2 regions of the Catenulispora sp. MAP12-49 genome follow, and region 2 is predicted to be linked to the other one. Evidence: riboswitches for the same ligand, from Rfam matches in the RefSeq annotation. Region 2 holds a riboswitch; the other holds the start of a gene.

Region 1 (7,449 bases), on a different contig from region 2:
CCGGTGACCATGCGGACCCTGATGTGCGCGGCCTGCGCCTCGGCCACCGCGTCCCCGGACTCGGCGCGCGGCGGGTCGACCATCGCCACCAGGCTCGTCATCCGCAGCCCGGTGACGTATCCGAGCAGGTCGCCCTCGGGGTCGAACGCGGCGGCGTCCAGGTCGCGGGTCGCGGAGGCCATGACGCGCAGGCCCTCCCGGCCCATCCGGCCGATGTGCTCCTGCGCCCGCGCGCCGGCCTCGGCGTCCCACGGGATGCTGCGGCCGTCGGCCTGCGCGCTGTCCGCGCGGCCGATGACCGCCGGGGCGGCGCCCTTGACGAAGCAGCGGATCACGTCCTGCCCGGCGTCGTCCTTGGCCTTGTGGAAGGTGGCCATCAGCTTGTAGCCGGGGTCGAACGGCAGGGTGGCCAGCCGCGGGTACCGCTCGCGGGTGCCGTCGATGTCCACACCGGCCTTGTGGCCCAGGACCAGCAGCGCGCCCTCGGTCGGGTCGCCGACCACGGCGCCGTCGACCAGGGAGGCGTCGTTGGCCACCAGGTAGGGCAGGATCGCCTCCTCGACCGCGATCTGGGTGCCGACCGCGTGGTGCACCCGGCCGTCCAACTGGTAGCCGGTCCCGCTGACCGTGTACCGGTTGGCAGGGGAGACCACCTCGACGACCGTCACCTGATTCAGCGTCAGGGTCCCGGTCTTGTCGGAGTTGATCGAGGAGGTGAACCCTAGCGTCTCCACCGCCGGCAGTTCCTTGACCAGCGCGTTGCGCCGCGCCAGCTCGACGCTGCCGAGCGAGAGGATGACCTGGGTGACGGTCGGCAGCGCCTCGGGTATCGCCGCGACCGCGAGCGAGACCGCGCTGATGAACAGCGCGTCCCAGGCCGTCCCCCGGGAGCGCCCGAGCGCGAACATCACGATCATGGTCAGCCCGGCCGCCCCGGCGATCCACAGCGTGAGGTTGTCCAGCTGCCTGGTGAGCGGCGACTGCTCCTTCGCGGTCGCCTTCAGCAGGCCCGAGATCTTGCCGAGCTCGCTGTCCGCCCCGGTGCCGGTGACCACCACGACCCCGCTGCCGTGCGTCACCGGCGTGTTCATGAAGGCCATGTTGACCTGGTCGCCGGGAGCGAGCGCCGCCCCGGGCGCCAGAGCCTCCGGCTGCTTCAAAGCCGGCACACTCTCGCCGGTCAGCGCGGACTCGTCGATCTGCAGCGCGCTGGCCGCCAGGATCCGCCCGTCCGCCGGCACCTCGTCGCCGGCCGTCAGCAGCACGATGTCCCCGGGCACCACCTGTTCGGCGGGGATCTCGGTCTCGGCACCGCCCCGCCGCACCCGCGCGGTCACCTTCATCATCGACTTGAGCGCGTTCATGGCGCTCTCGGTCTTGCCCTCCTGCCGCAACCCGATGACCGCGTTGACGAGCGTCAGCACGACCAGCAGGATCGCGGTCGACCACTCCTGGATCGCGAAGGAGACGATCGCGGCCCCGACCAGGATGATCTGCATGTAGCTGCGGTACTGGTCCAGGAACCGGCGCCAGCCGGCCGGCGGCTCCTCCTGCGGCAGCTCGTTGGGGCCGGTGCGGGCCAGGACGTTCGCGGCGCGTTCCGGCGAGAGCCCGGCCTCCGGATCCACGCCGAACGCCTCGGCCACTTCCTGGGGACCGCGGGTGTACCACGGCTGGGCGGCACTGTCAGCCGCTGCCGGAACGGTCATGGATCAAGCGTTGGGGCGCGTGATGCGTGGTGCAACTGCGGGGTCAGCGCGGGATGGGTTGTTCGGGTGATGGCAACGGGCGACAGCAAGTGCCCGGCACCGGGGCGACCGGTACCGGGCACTTGCCCTTGGGCTTGGGTTTGAGCTCGGGATGCGCCTACTTGGTGGGCGATCCCGGAGGCGGGGCCATGACCGTCACACCCGGGAACGGGGTGTCGGTCGGGATGTTCGTGACCGGCAGGGTCCGGTTCTCGGGCTCACCGGAAGAGTGGGTGGGCGGCGGGCCGTCGCTCAGCCCGGTGTAGGACGTGGCGATGATCTTGCCGCTGGCGTCGTAGACGTCGATCTGGAACCGCTCGTACGACGTCGCCCCCTTCGGCCGCAGGTAGTAGATGCCGCACCAGCCCTGCGCGCCGTTCACCTTCACCACGGTGGCCGCGATCTGCTTGCCGTCGATGGTCATGGACGCCGCCGCGACGTCCTTGTCGCCGACGTAGAAGCCGGTGAACAGGCGGTCGGTCGCGCCCATGGTGACGAAGTCGGAGCCCCAGGTGTTGCTGCCGTTGTACTGCACCGTCAGCCCGCCCTCGTACTCCCAGTAGGACATGGCGCTGGTGGTGTAGTTGAGGTAGATGCCCTTCTCCAGGGAGAAGGTGCCGGGGTTGACGTTCTTCACGATCGCGGCGACCGGCAGGGGAGTGGTGGCCGGCGCGGTGGGCGTGGTCGGGGATGTCGTCGGGGGAGTGGTCGGGGCCGACGAGCGCGGCGCCGCCGGCGACGGGGAGCGCGTCGGCGTCGTGGCGGCCGGGTGGGCGGCGGCGTTCTGCGTCGTCGCCGGGGAGGCCGATCCGAGCTGCGCCACGGCGCCCGCGACGGCCAGTACGCCGACCGCGCTCAGGGCGCCGGCGCCCAGGCGGGTGCGCCGCTTCTTGCGCCGCCCCTCGGCGACGGCCAAGCCGACGAGGTCGCCCAGGGGCGGGCGGCCGGCTTCCAGTTCCGCGGAGATGCGGTCGCGCATCGAGTCTTCCGGAGTCAAGATTCTCTCGTTCCGTGAGGAGGCTTCAGTTCCGTGTGGTTCAGACCAGGAGGAAGTCGAGCTCTGCCATCGCGTCGTCGTCGCGGAGCGCGGACCGCAGATCGGCCAGCGCCCGCTGGGTCAGCGACTTGACCGCGCTGGCGGACAGGCCCATCGCCGCCCCGGTCGCCTCGACCGTCTGGTCCTCCCAGAAGCGCAGGACCAACACGGCCCGCCGGTTCAGCGGCAGCTGCGCCAGGGCCGACAGCAGGGTCAGCCGCAACGCGGGATCGCTGTCCGCCGGTGCGGCGATGTCGGGAACCTGGGTCGTCGGCCGCTCCGAGGAGCGCTTCAGCCGGCGCGAGTCCAGGAACGTGCGCAGCATGACCTGGCGTGCGTAGGCGTCGACGCTCTCGCTCCGCTCGACCCGTTTCCAGGCCGTGTAGAGCTTCGCGAGCGTCGTCTGCGTCAGGTCCTGCGCGGTGTGCCAGTCCCCACACAGCAGAAACGCCGTGTCGCGAAGGCGCTGGGCCCGAGCAGCCGCGTAAGCGGTGAACTCTGCTTCGATGCTCAAGCTCGTCTCCCCCATGGTCGAACCCTCGGGGACGCCTGCCGCGGACCGGTGTCCCCCTCGCCTACTAAGACGGGTGCCGGCGACCCGGAGGTCTCACCGGGGACCTTTCGGACATACCTTGACGGCCGCGCCGCCGTGCTTTTACGATCCGCAGCATCGACCGATCGAGCTCATCTCGAATCGAGCTCGTCGGCCGAGACGACAACTGAACACATGCCGTTCGAACTGAAGCGGGAGAGTCCTCGCAGGATTTCTGTGTCTGCGAGGCGCCGAAGGAGCAACACTCCCCAGAATCTCTCAGGCCCACCTACCGCTTCAGCCAGGCGACTCTGGAAAGTCGGGACCTCGCGTCCCGCGCCCACGGTGCAAGCCACCCGACTCGGTGGCGAAGCTCTCAGGCATCGATGACAGAGCGGGGAGGTCACCCGTCCACGGCACCGGAAATCACGGTGCCTCCCCAGGGAGCCTCCCGTCATGACCTCATCCGGGCCCCCTTCTTCGGGCGCGCTCACCGCCGCCGCGAAGAAGACGCCGTTGCACGCCGTCCACGCCGAACTCGGCGCGCGCTTCACTGATTTCGCCGGCTGGTCCATGCCCGTGCGGTACACGTCCGAGCTGGCGGAGCACCGCGCCGTGCGGACCGCCGCGGGCATTTTCGACCTCAGCCACATGGGCGAGATCGAGGTGTCCGGCCCGGAGGCGGCCCGTGCGCTCGACCACGCCCTGGTGAATGAGCCCTCGAAGACAGCCGTCGGCCGGGCTCGCTACTCCATGCTGGTCCACGAGACCGGCGGCGTGCTCGACGATCTGGTCGTCTACCGGCTTGCCGAGACCGAGTACCTCATCGTGGCCAACGCCGGCAACGCGCAGATCGTGTGCTCCACCCTGCGCGACCGGATCGACGGCTACGCCGCCACGATCCGGGACGCGTCCAGCGATTGGGCGCTGATCGCCGTGCAGGGCCCGCGCTCCGCCGCGATCGTCGGCGGAGCGACCGAGGCGGATCTGGCGCTCCTGAAGTACTACGGGATCACTCCGATGCGCTTGGCGGATCAGGATGTGCTGCTGGCTCGGACCGGCTATACCGGCGAGGACGGCTTCGAGATCTACTGCCGGGCGGAGGCGGCGCCGAGTATTTGGCAGGCCATCAGCTCCATCGGTGCTTCGCACGGACTGCTGCCGTGCGGACTGGCCTGCCGCGACACCCTCCGCCTCGAAGCCGGAATGCCGTTGTACGGCCAGGAGATCACGATCCGGACGACCCCGTTCGACGCGGGCCAGGGCCGGGTCGTGGTGTTCGGCAAGCCTGGCGGGTTCGTCGGCGAACAGGCGCTTCTCGCGCATCGCGCCGCGGGTCCGGCCCGGGTCCTGGTCGGTCTGACGACCACCGGCCAGCGGGCCCCGCGTCACGGCTACGCCGTCCTCGATCCGGACACCGGCGAGACCGTCGGCGAGGTCACCTCCGGTGCCCTGTCGCCGGCCCTCGGCTACCCGATCGCGATGGCCTACCTGGCGGCCGATCGCCAGGAGCCCGGGACGAAGGTGCTCGTCGACATCCGAGGCAGCCGAGTGGACGCGACCGTCGTCCCGCTGCCCTTCTACCACCGCTGAATCAGACACACTCAGAGAGATCCAGAGCATGAGCCTGCCCTCAGACCTGTCCTACACCAGCGACCACGAGTGGATCGCGGCCGACGGCGACGTCTCGACCGTCGGTATCACCGCCCACGCCGCCGAGGCGCTCGGCGACGTCGTGTTCCTCAGCCTGCCGGCCGTCGGCTCGACGATCGCCGCCGGCGAGCCGTGCGGCGAGATCGAGTCGACCAAGTCCGTGAGCGACCTGTTCGCCCCCGCGGACGGCGAGGTCCTCGAGGTCAACGAGGCCGCGATCGCCGATCCGGCCGTGGTCAACCGCGACCCGTTCGGGGAGGGCTGGCTCTACCGGATGCGGATCACCAAGGCCGTCGACCTGCTGGACGCCACCGCCTACGCCGCGCTCATCGAGGGAGTCTGACCATGACCACTCTCGACACCAGGCTCGCCGACGCCGACCCGGCCGTCCACGCCGCCCTGCGGGCCGAGCTGAAGCGCCAGCAGAACACGCTGGAGATGATCGCGAGCGAGAACTTCGCCCCGATCGCGGTCATGGAGGCTCAGGGCTCTGTCCTGACCAACAAGTACGCCGAGGGCTACCCCGGCCGCCGCTACTACGGCGGCTGCGAGCACGTGGACGTGACCGAAAGCCTCGCGGTGCAACGAGCCAAGGACCTGTTCGGCGCAGCCTTCGCCAACGTCCAGCCCCACTCCGGAGCCCAGGCCAACGCCGCCGCGATGTCGGCCCTCCTCGAACCGGGCGACACCATCCTGGGCCTGGACCTGGCCCACGGCGGCCACCTGACCCACGGCATGCGGCTGAACTTCTCCGGCAAGCTCTACAACGTCGCCGCCTACCACGTCTCGGCCACCGACCACCGCATCGACATGGCCGAGGTGGAGCACCTCGCCAAGGAACACCGGCCCAAGCTGATCATCGCAGGCTGGTCCGCCTACCCCCGCCACCTGGACTTCGCCGCCTTCCGCCGCATCGCCGACGAAACCGGCGCCCACCTGATGGTCGACATGGCCCACTTCGCCGGCCTGGTGGCCGCCGGCCTGCACCCCAACCCCCTGCCCCACGCCGACGTGGTCACCACCACCACGCACAAGACCCTCGGCGGCCCCCGCGGCGGCACCATCCTGACCAACAACCCGGACCTGGCCAAAAAGATCAACAGCGCAGTCTTCCCCGGCCACCAGGGCGGCCCCCTGGAGCACGTGATAGCGGCCAAGGCAGTCGCCTTCAAACTGGCCTCCGAACCCTCATTCCGCGAACGCCAGCAGCGCACCATCACCGGCGCCCAACGCCTCGCCGAACGCCTCACCGCCCCCGACCTCACCACCGCAGGCGTCTCCGTCCTGACTGGCGGCACCGACGTCCACCTGGCACTGGTCGACCTCCGAGCATCCGACCTCGACGGCAGGCAAGCAGAAGATCGCCTGCACGACATCGGCATCACCGTGAACCGCAACGCAGTACCCTTCGACCCCCGCCCCCCGATGGTCACCTCCGGCCTGCGAATCGGCACCCCCGCGCTGGCGACGCGAGGCTTCGGAGAACTGGACTTCACCGAGGTCGCGGACATCATCGCCCAGGCCCTCACCCCGGGATACGACGAAGAGCGGGCAGCCGGGCTGCGGACTCGGGTGGCCACGCTCGCGCGGAAGCATCCGCTGTACGCGGGGCTGTGAGATGACAGGCTTTTGACGACCAGCCAGCCAGATGATCGCCGCCGCCCAGGTCAGAACCGCGGCAAAGCCTCGGACGAAGCCCTGGGCGCGGCAACCATCGCCACGGTCAACGTGCCGTCCGCTTCGTGCGCGGTCGGCAGGTATCCGGCGAACCGCAGCACGCTGAGCACCTCTTGTTGGGGCGCGTCCAGGACCAAGACGGTTTCGGCGATGCGGCGCACGCCGAGACGGACCAGAGAGGGCACCGTCGCCAGTTCGGCGCCGAGTTGCTCGTCCAGGGCGACGATCACGGCTCGGGCGGCGATCACGTCGACCAGGCCGTGGCGGCGGTCGGCGTCCTCGATGAGGTAGTCCAGGGCCTGAGACGGCTTGTCCGCACAGAATTCGGCCAGGCCCGAGCGGAGCTCCTCGGCCGAGCGGCCTGAGTCCAGCCACCTGCGGACCGAGCCGTCGGTGATCCGCCAGACCGTCGCGGCGCTGGCGGCTTCGCGGTCGGCGGCACCGTCGAAGAACGCCGCCAGCCTGGCCGACGGCAACCCGGCGGCCACCACGGTCATGTCGCCTTGCAGCCGGACTTGGTCAACCGGTGCCGGCACCGTCGCGGACAACGCGGCGGCGAAGTCGGCTGCCACTGCCGAGACGTCATCCTGGGACTTGGTGACCAGTGTGCGAACGACCGGGGCGAGCGCGCCGAACGCCACAGCGCCGAGGAGGCTGCCCTCGGCGAGCACGGTGGCCACGGCAGCGACGGCCACTTCCCGTCCCGCCATGAGCAAAGGCATCCGCCACATCAAGGCGTCGGCCACGGATGCGGCATCCGCGACGGCCTCGGCGCCACAGGCGGCCATCAGTTCCAGGACAAC
Region 2 (7,449 bases):
GACCGTGTTGACTCCGCCGACCATCGCCTCGTCGCTCATCACAAGATCGTTGCACAAGTTCGTCTACTGAGTGGCCCCCATGATCCGGCTCCGCTACGATCACCACCATGTTCCACACCTCCCGTGCGTAACGGACTCCGTCGACCGCCTCGGCCACCGGCCGTGCCGCGGTCCTCCGGTGTCCCCTGCACGTGATCCCACGGTGAGGAACAACTCCCTTGTCTTCGTACATGGCGGTACTCCGCCTGCCCTTCGCCGCGCGCACCTTCGCCACGGCTCTCATCGGGCGCCTGTCCTACGGCACGGTCTTCCTGTCCCTGACACTCGCCCTGGCCTCCGGCCACGGCTCGGTCGGCCGCGCCGGCGAGGTGGTCGCGGTGTTCGCGCTGTCGGTGGCCGGCCTGGCGCCGGTGCGCGCCCGGCTGATCGACGGCCACGGCGTCCGCCGCGTCCTGCTGCCCCTGGCGCTGTCCTACGCGGCCGCGTTGACCGGTCTGGCGGCGGCCACCTGGCGCCCCGGCGCGCCGCTGTGGCTGCTGGAGGCCCTGGCGCTGGCCGCCGGGGCCACCGCTCCCCCGCTCGGCCCGACGATGCGCACCCTGTGGCGCGCGATGTGCGGGCCGGACCAGGCGCTGATGCAGCGCGCGTTCAGCCTGGACACCGTCGCCGAGGAGGTCATCGGCATCAGCGGACCGCTGCTCGTCGGCCTGCTGATCCTGGTCGCGAACCCGGCCCTCGGCGTGCTGCTCAGCGCGGCCCTGGTCGCGGGCGGCACGCTGGCGATGATGACCTCGCCGGTGATCGGCACGGTCGCGGCCGCGCGGGCTGAGAATGCACCCAAGGCACACAAGGCGTCCAAGGCACCCAAGAACACTGAACCCAGCGGCAAGGCGACACGCCGAAAGGGCTCGGGACACACCCTGGCCCGCATCCTCGACCCGCTGTCCGCCGCCGCCGGCGTGGGCATCGGCCTGGGCGCGCAGAGCTTGGCGATCGTGGCCTTCGCGATCCACCACCACCAGCCCTCCGCGATCGCTTTGGCAGACGCGGGAATGTCGGCCGGGAGCATCCTCGGCGGCCTCGCCTACGGCGCGGTGAGCTGGCGCCTGCCCAGCCGCACCCGGCTGCCGCCGCTGACCGCCGCCCTGGGCCTGAGCATCGCCACGGCGGGCCTGGCCCCGAACATCTGGGTCCTGACCGCCATCACCACCGCCTCCGGCGTCTTCGTCTCACCCCTGATGACCTGCGCCTACCTGGTCGCCGACGAACTCGCCGACGAGCAGTCCCGCACCAGCGCCGGCATGTGGGTCAACAACGCCTTCAACGCCGGCTCCTCCAGCGGCTACGCGGCGATGGGCCCGGCTTTGACGCGCCTGCCTTTGGGCTGGTGCTTCACGGTCGCCGCCGCACCGGTCCTGCTCGGCGCCGGGGTCGCGCAGGCTTGGCGCCGTACACATACCGGCCGACGGCAGGAGCAGCCCGCCACCGAAACCGCGCCCGAGGCGGTCGCTGTCTAGGGATCTGGCTGGATCTGGCTGGATCTGGCTGGATCTCGCTCGCGAAAGACGAAGCGCCCCGCAGACCACGAACTCGGTCTGCGGGGCGCTGCCTGAAGCACCAACTCGGCTATCAGTCCTCGAAAGCCTCCGGCGCCGGGCACGAGCACACCAGGTTCCGGTCCCCGTAGGCACCGTCGATGCGCCGCACCGGCGGAAAGTACTTGTCCGCCGGGTTCACGCCGGCCGGGAACACGCCCTCGGCGCGGTCGTAGCCGTGCTTCCAGTCGCCGGCGAGCATCGCGGCGGTGTGCGGGGCCTGGCGCAGCGGGTTGTCCTCGCGGTCCAGCTCGCCCGCGCCGACGCGGTCGATCTCGCCCTTGATGGCGATCAGGGCCTCGCAGAAGCGGTCGAGCTCGGCCAGGTCCTCGCTCTCGGTGGGCTCGATCATCAGGGTGCCGGCCACCGGGAAGGACATCGTCGGGGCGTGGAAACCGTAGTCGATCAGGCGCTTGGCCACGTCGTCGACGGTGACGCCGGTGTCCTTGGTGATCGGGCGCAGGTCGATGATGCACTCATGCGCGACCAGGCCGTTGGGGCCGGTGTAGAGCACCGGGTAGTGCCCGGACAGGCGCTTGGCCACGTAGTTCGCCGCCAGGATCGCGTGCTGGGTGGCGCTGCGCAGGCCCTCGGCGCCCATCAGGCGGATGTACGCCCACGGGATCGGCAGGATGCCCGCCGAGCCCCACGGCGCGGCCGAGACCGGGCCGACGCCGCCGCCCTCAGGACGCGGGCCGGCGACCGGGTGCAGCGGGTGGTTCGGCAGGTAGGGCGCCAGGTGCGCGCGCACCGCGACCGGGCCGACGCCGGGGCCGCCGCCGCCGTGCGGGATGCAGAAGGTCTTGTGCAGGTTCAGGTGCGAGACGTCGCCGCCGAAGCTGCCGGGCTTGGCCAGGCCGACCATCGCGTTCAGGTTCGCGCCGTCCACGTAGACCTGGCCGCCGGCGGCGTGCACCAGGTCGCAGATCTCGGTGACCTCCTCCTCGAACACGCCGTGCGTGGAGGGGTAGGTGATCATCAGGACGCTGAGCGCGTCGGCGTGCTTGTCGATCTTCGCCTTCAGGTCCGCGACGTCGACCGAGCCGTCCTCACGGCTGGCCACGACCACGACCCGCATCCCGGCCATCACCGCGGAGGCGGCGTTGGTGCCGTGCGCCGAGGACGGGATCAGGCAGACGTCGCGCTGCTCCTGCCCGAGGTCGCGGTGGTAGGCGCGCACCGCCAGCAGCCCGGCCAGCTCGCCCTGCGAGCCGGCGTTCGGCTGCACCGACACCCGCGCGTAGCCGGTGAGCTCGGCCAGCCAGCCCTCCAGCTGCCCGATCAGCGACAGGTAGCCCGCGGCCTGGTCCAGCGGCGCGAAGGGGTGGATCGCGCCGAACTCCGGCCAGGTGATCGGCTCCATCTCGGTGGTCGCGTTCAGCTTCATGGTGCACGAGCCGAGCGGGATCATCGACCGGTCCAGCGCGATGTCGCGGTCGGCGAGCTTGCGCAGGTAGCGCAGCATCGCGGTCTCGGAGCGGTGCGCGTGGAAGACCGGGTGGGTCAGGAACTCGGTGGCGCGCAGGTGCACGCCGAGCGCGTCGTCGGTGGCCGCGTCGAGCTCGTGGACACTCGACGTCTCCTTGCCGGTGACGCCGAAGGCGCTCCAGACCGCGCGCAGGTCGGCCCAGCCGGTGGTCTCGTCGCAGGACACGCCGACGGTGTCCTCGTCCACCAGCCGCAGGTTCACGCCCGCGGACAGCGCCGCGCGCCAGACCTCGGCGGCCCGGCCCGGGACGCGCACGGTCAGCGTGTCGAAGAAAGCGGTCGGCACGACCTCGATGCCGCCCCCGGCCTCGCGCAGCCCGGCGGCCAGCACCGCGGTGTAGCGGTGGGTGCGGCGGGCGATCGAGGCCAGGCCCTCGGGACCGTGGTAGACCGCGTACATGCCGGCGATCACGGCGAGCAGAACCTGCGCGGTGCAGATGTTGGACGTCGCCTTCTCGCGGCGGATGTGCTGCTCGCGGGTCTGCAACGCCAGCCGCAGCGCCTGGTCGCCGTCGGCGTCCACGGACACCCCGACCAGGCGGCCGGGCAGCGAGCGGGACAGGTTCTCGCGCACCGCCATGTAGCCGGCGTGCGGGCCGCCGAAGCCCAGCGGCACGCCGAAGCGCTGCGTGGAGCCCACGGCGATGTCCGCGCCGGCCTCGCCGGGCGAGGCGAGCAGGGTCAGGGACAGGATGTCGGCGGCCACCGCGACCAGCGCGCCGCGCTCGTGGGCGGCCGTGGTGATCGCCTTGAGGTCGCGCACCTGGCCGGAGGCGCCGGGGTACTGGACCAGCACGCCGTAGAACTCGCCCTCGGGCAGCCCCGCGCCTTCGGCGCCATCAGTGCCGGTGGCGGCCAGGTCGGCCAGCGCCAGCTCGATGCCCAGCGGCTCGGCGCGGGTCTGCAGCACCGCCAGGGTCTGCGGGAAGACGTCGGCGTCGACCAGGAAGCGGGCCGACTTGGACTTGGAGGCGCGGCGGGCCAGGGTCATGGCCTCGGCGGCGGCGGTGCCCTCGTCCAGCAGGGAGGCGTTGGCCACCGGCAGCCCGGCCAGGTCGGCGACCACGGTCTGGAAGTTCAGCAGCGCCTCCAGCCGGCCCTGCGAGATCTCCGGCTGGTAGGGGGTGTAGGCGGTGTACCAGGCCGGGTTCTCCATGACGTTGCGCAGGATCACCGGCGGGGTGAAGGTGCCGTGGTAGCCCAGGCCGATCATGGGCCGGAAGACCCGGTTGCGCCCGGCGATGTCGCGCAGCTCGGTGAGCACCTCGGACTCCGAGCGCGCCGGCGGCAGGTTCAGCCGCTCGGTGAGCCGGATGGAGCCGGGCACGGCGGCCTCGGTCAGCGCGTCCAGCGAGGCGTAGCCCAGCAGCGAGAGCATGCGCGCGGCGTCGGCGGCGTCGGGCCCGATGTGCCGGTCGGCGAACGGGGAGCTCTGCTCCAGCTCGACCAGCGTCGGGCGGGCCGCGACGGTGGCGGTGGTGTGCAGGTCGTGGGGGGTGGCGGGCTGCGCGGGAACCGTACCGGAACCGCCGGCGGAGTCGTCTCCAGCCATGCCGTGCAAATCCGTGAGCACTGCGGTCACTGTTGTGGCCTCTCAGGCGGACGCTCTAGACGTCGGGTGGTGGATTCGCGCCTCCCGCGGATCCGTCCTCCCCCTCTGTCATGGAACCTGAGAGTTTCACCGCGGGCGGGGTCCACCGGACCCGCGGCTTACACCTTCGGTGAGAGCTTCGCCGCAGCTCAGCCCTACTTTCCAGAGTTGCCTGCCCGAACGGTCCTTTTGCCTGAGAGTTTCCGGGGAGGGTTGCTCCTTCGGCGCCCACGAGGGGTCTCTCCCGTTCGAGGTAGACGGCACTTACGACGGTATCAGCGCCACCACCGCCTGTTCTAATCCCATTAACCGTTTGCCGTAACCCGATGCCGATGGTGGGCTGACCCGATGACCTCCCCCACCACCGACAAGAACCTGCTCGCAACCTTCGACCTGCGCATGCGCGCCGAGGCCGTAGCCGACGAGCCCGGCGCCCGCGTCGAACGCGCCGACGGCGTCCTGCGCCAGGTCGGCACACTGCCCACGGACTGGCACGGCGTCTTCTACTCAGAGTTGGACGCCACCACGGCCGACGCCGCGGTCCAGGCGCAGATCGCCTACTTCCGCACCCTCGGCGCCGACTTCGAGTGGAAGCACTACAAGCACGACGAACCGGCGGATCTCGGCGAGCGCCTGCTCGCCGCCGGCTTCGAAGCGGACGCCCCGGAGACCCTGTTCGTGGCGGAGATCACACAGCTTTCCGGCGCCGGCCTGACCGAATCCCTGCCGGAAGGCGTCACCCTCCGGCCGGTCACCACCGAAGCCGACGCGGACCTCGTCGGCCAGGCGCACGAGGCGGCCTTCGGCAGCGGAGGCGAGCGCTCCCGCGCCCGGGCTCTGGCCCGCCTGGCGGACAACCCCGAGACCGTCTGGACCTGGCTCGCGATGGCCGGCGACCAACCGGTGAGCGCGGCCCGGATGCTGGTACACCCGGGCACCGGCTTCGCGAGCCTGTGGGGCGGCGGCACCGCGCCGGAGTGGCGCGGGCGCGGGATCTACCGCGCGCTGGTGGCGCGGCGGATGCGGGTGGCGATCGAGCTGGGGTGTGAGTACTTGCAGGTGGACGCCTCGGATATGAGTCGGCCGATTCTGGAACGTCTTGGCTTCCGGGCTTTGAGTGTGACGACGCCGTACGAGTATCGGTTCTGAGTCGCGCGGCTCAGCCGAGGTCGGGATCCAGGCGCCGCCCAACGCCCCATCCGACGCTCCCTTCCCAGGCATCAGAGCCCTGTGACAGGGTAGGCAGTGGCTGACAGACACGCTCAGGGGCGGATCAGGGGGCGGTGCGTTGAGGACGGATCCGCGACAACACATCCTGGACACGTGGCGGAGCTTCGCACGCGCCACGTTCGGCGGCGGAGAGTTGACCTGGGGCGGCCGCCACGGCTCGAACAGCATCAGCGACGCCGAGCAGATCCTGGTCCTCCTCTACCCCGCGACGGAGGTCCCCGGCTTCCGCCTGGACCGGCCGGACGCGATCGAGGACGACGTGCTGGCGGTGCTGCGGCCGATGGGCAGCGGCCTGGACATCCCCATGCGGATGCTCGAGGCGCTGGAGCAGTACCTCACGCGCTACGTCGACGAGGACGGCGCACCTACCTTCACCGGCGGTTCCCACCTGCTGTGCGACGATGCCGACAACGAGGTGAAGCCCGAGCAGGCCGATTACGACATCACCGAGTCGTACTCGATCTCGGTCACCCTGTGCCTGGCGGCGAAGGGCTTCCTGCGCGAGTTCCAGCGCACCGTCGAGCGCCGCGCGTCGCAGAGCCGGATCGACACCACCGTCCTGGCCATCGACCAGCGCCTGACCGCGGCATTGGTCGGCCTGCTGCGCTCGTTCGTGGTGAACGTGCTGACCCCGGACACCCCGGCGGAGTCCGTGCTGCTGCGCACGGTCAGCCAGGGCCGGGTCGTGGGCCGCACGCTCACCCAGGACCTGCGCGGCCGGCTGCAGCCGGTGCGCGACAAGCTGCCGGAGCTGACCTTCGGCCTGCCGCCGGAGAACGAGCGGGTGCTGCGCGACTACCCGGAGCGCTTCTTCGAATGCGGATGGGCCTGGGGCGTGGCGCAGGACGCCACCGACATCGAGCTCCCGGCCGCCGAGGGCGTCAAGCAGCCGCACGGGATCGCCGAGCCGCGTCCGATGCTGCATTTCACGGCCACCGCCCTGGACGGTCTGGCCGACCTCTTCTCCACCCGGACCTCCCGGCAGGGTCTGCTGACCTCCGAGCAGCAGTCCCTGCGCGAGGCGCTGAACCTGCGCTGGGGCCTGGCGTTGCAGTACTGGTCCACCATCGCGACGTTCGGCGCCGGCCGCTGGCCGCTGGAGGACGTCCCCTGGCAGTCCACCGACGGCCAGAGCTCGCCCTACTTCTCCGAGCTCGTGCTCTCCATCGTCGGCATGGCCCAGCAGGGCGGGCCCTCGGGCAGCGTCATCGGCCGCGTCGTGGCCGTGGTGGAGGAGCTGGCCCAGCGCGGTCTGGTCAACCGGCGCGCCTCCGAGGACGACCGCAGCGTGCTGCTGCACGATCCCGGCGTCCGGATGACGCTGCACGGCTCGGAGCTCGAAGGCCCGATGCTGGCCTGGTCCTCCAACGGCTACGCCGCCACGCTGGCCAAGACCGCGCTGCGCATCGCGAGCGTCACCACCGGCCGGCGCAACCGCGCCCGGCTCATCGACATCGCCGACGCCTCGGTGGAGCACCTCCTCAACCGCCGTCTGCAGCCCGACGGGTTGTGGGACCACCCGGCGAACGTCTTCCCCAGCCTCCC

Evidence for each region. A riboswitch is a leader RNA that binds a small molecule or an ion and turns the genes downstream of it on or off. The one in region 2 is predicted to bind glycine.
Region 1: linked by a shared signal. The riboswitch ahead of gcvT (glycine cleavage system aminomethyltransferase GcvT) and the one ahead of gcvP (aminomethyl-transferring glycine dehydrogenase) in region 2 are both predicted to bind glycine.

Annotation. Positions count from the first base shown of each region.
Region 1 is NZ_JBGCCP010000012.1:58,521-65,969, reverse strand. Features, by position in the region: gene ABIA35_RS22325 (cation-translocating P-type ATPase) at 1-1,709, opposite strand, end outside; gene ABIA35_RS22320 (hypothetical protein) at 1,867-2,745, opposite strand; gene ABIA35_RS22315 (SigE family RNA polymerase sigma factor) at 2,786-3,298, opposite strand; glycine riboswitch at 3,520-3,621, shown strand; gene gcvT (glycine cleavage system aminomethyltransferase GcvT) at 3,773-4,909, shown strand; gene gcvH (glycine cleavage system protein GcvH) at 4,938-5,312, shown strand; gene glyA (serine hydroxymethyltransferase) at 5,315-6,586, shown strand; gene ABIA35_RS22295 (helicase-associated domain-containing protein) at 6,637-7,449, opposite strand, start outside.
Region 2 is NZ_JBGCCP010000004.1:361,789-369,237, reverse strand. Features, by position in the region: gene ABIA35_RS11785 (phosphotransferase enzyme family protein) at 1-39, opposite strand, end outside; gene ABIA35_RS11780 (MFS transporter) at 219-1,517, shown strand; gene gcvP (aminomethyl-transferring glycine dehydrogenase) at 1,630-4,635, opposite strand; glycine riboswitch at 4,731-4,845, opposite strand; glycine riboswitch at 4,846-4,931, opposite strand; gene ABIA35_RS11770 (GNAT family N-acetyltransferase) at 5,023-5,823, shown strand; gene ABIA35_RS11765 (SCO2524 family protein) at 5,963-7,449, shown strand, end outside.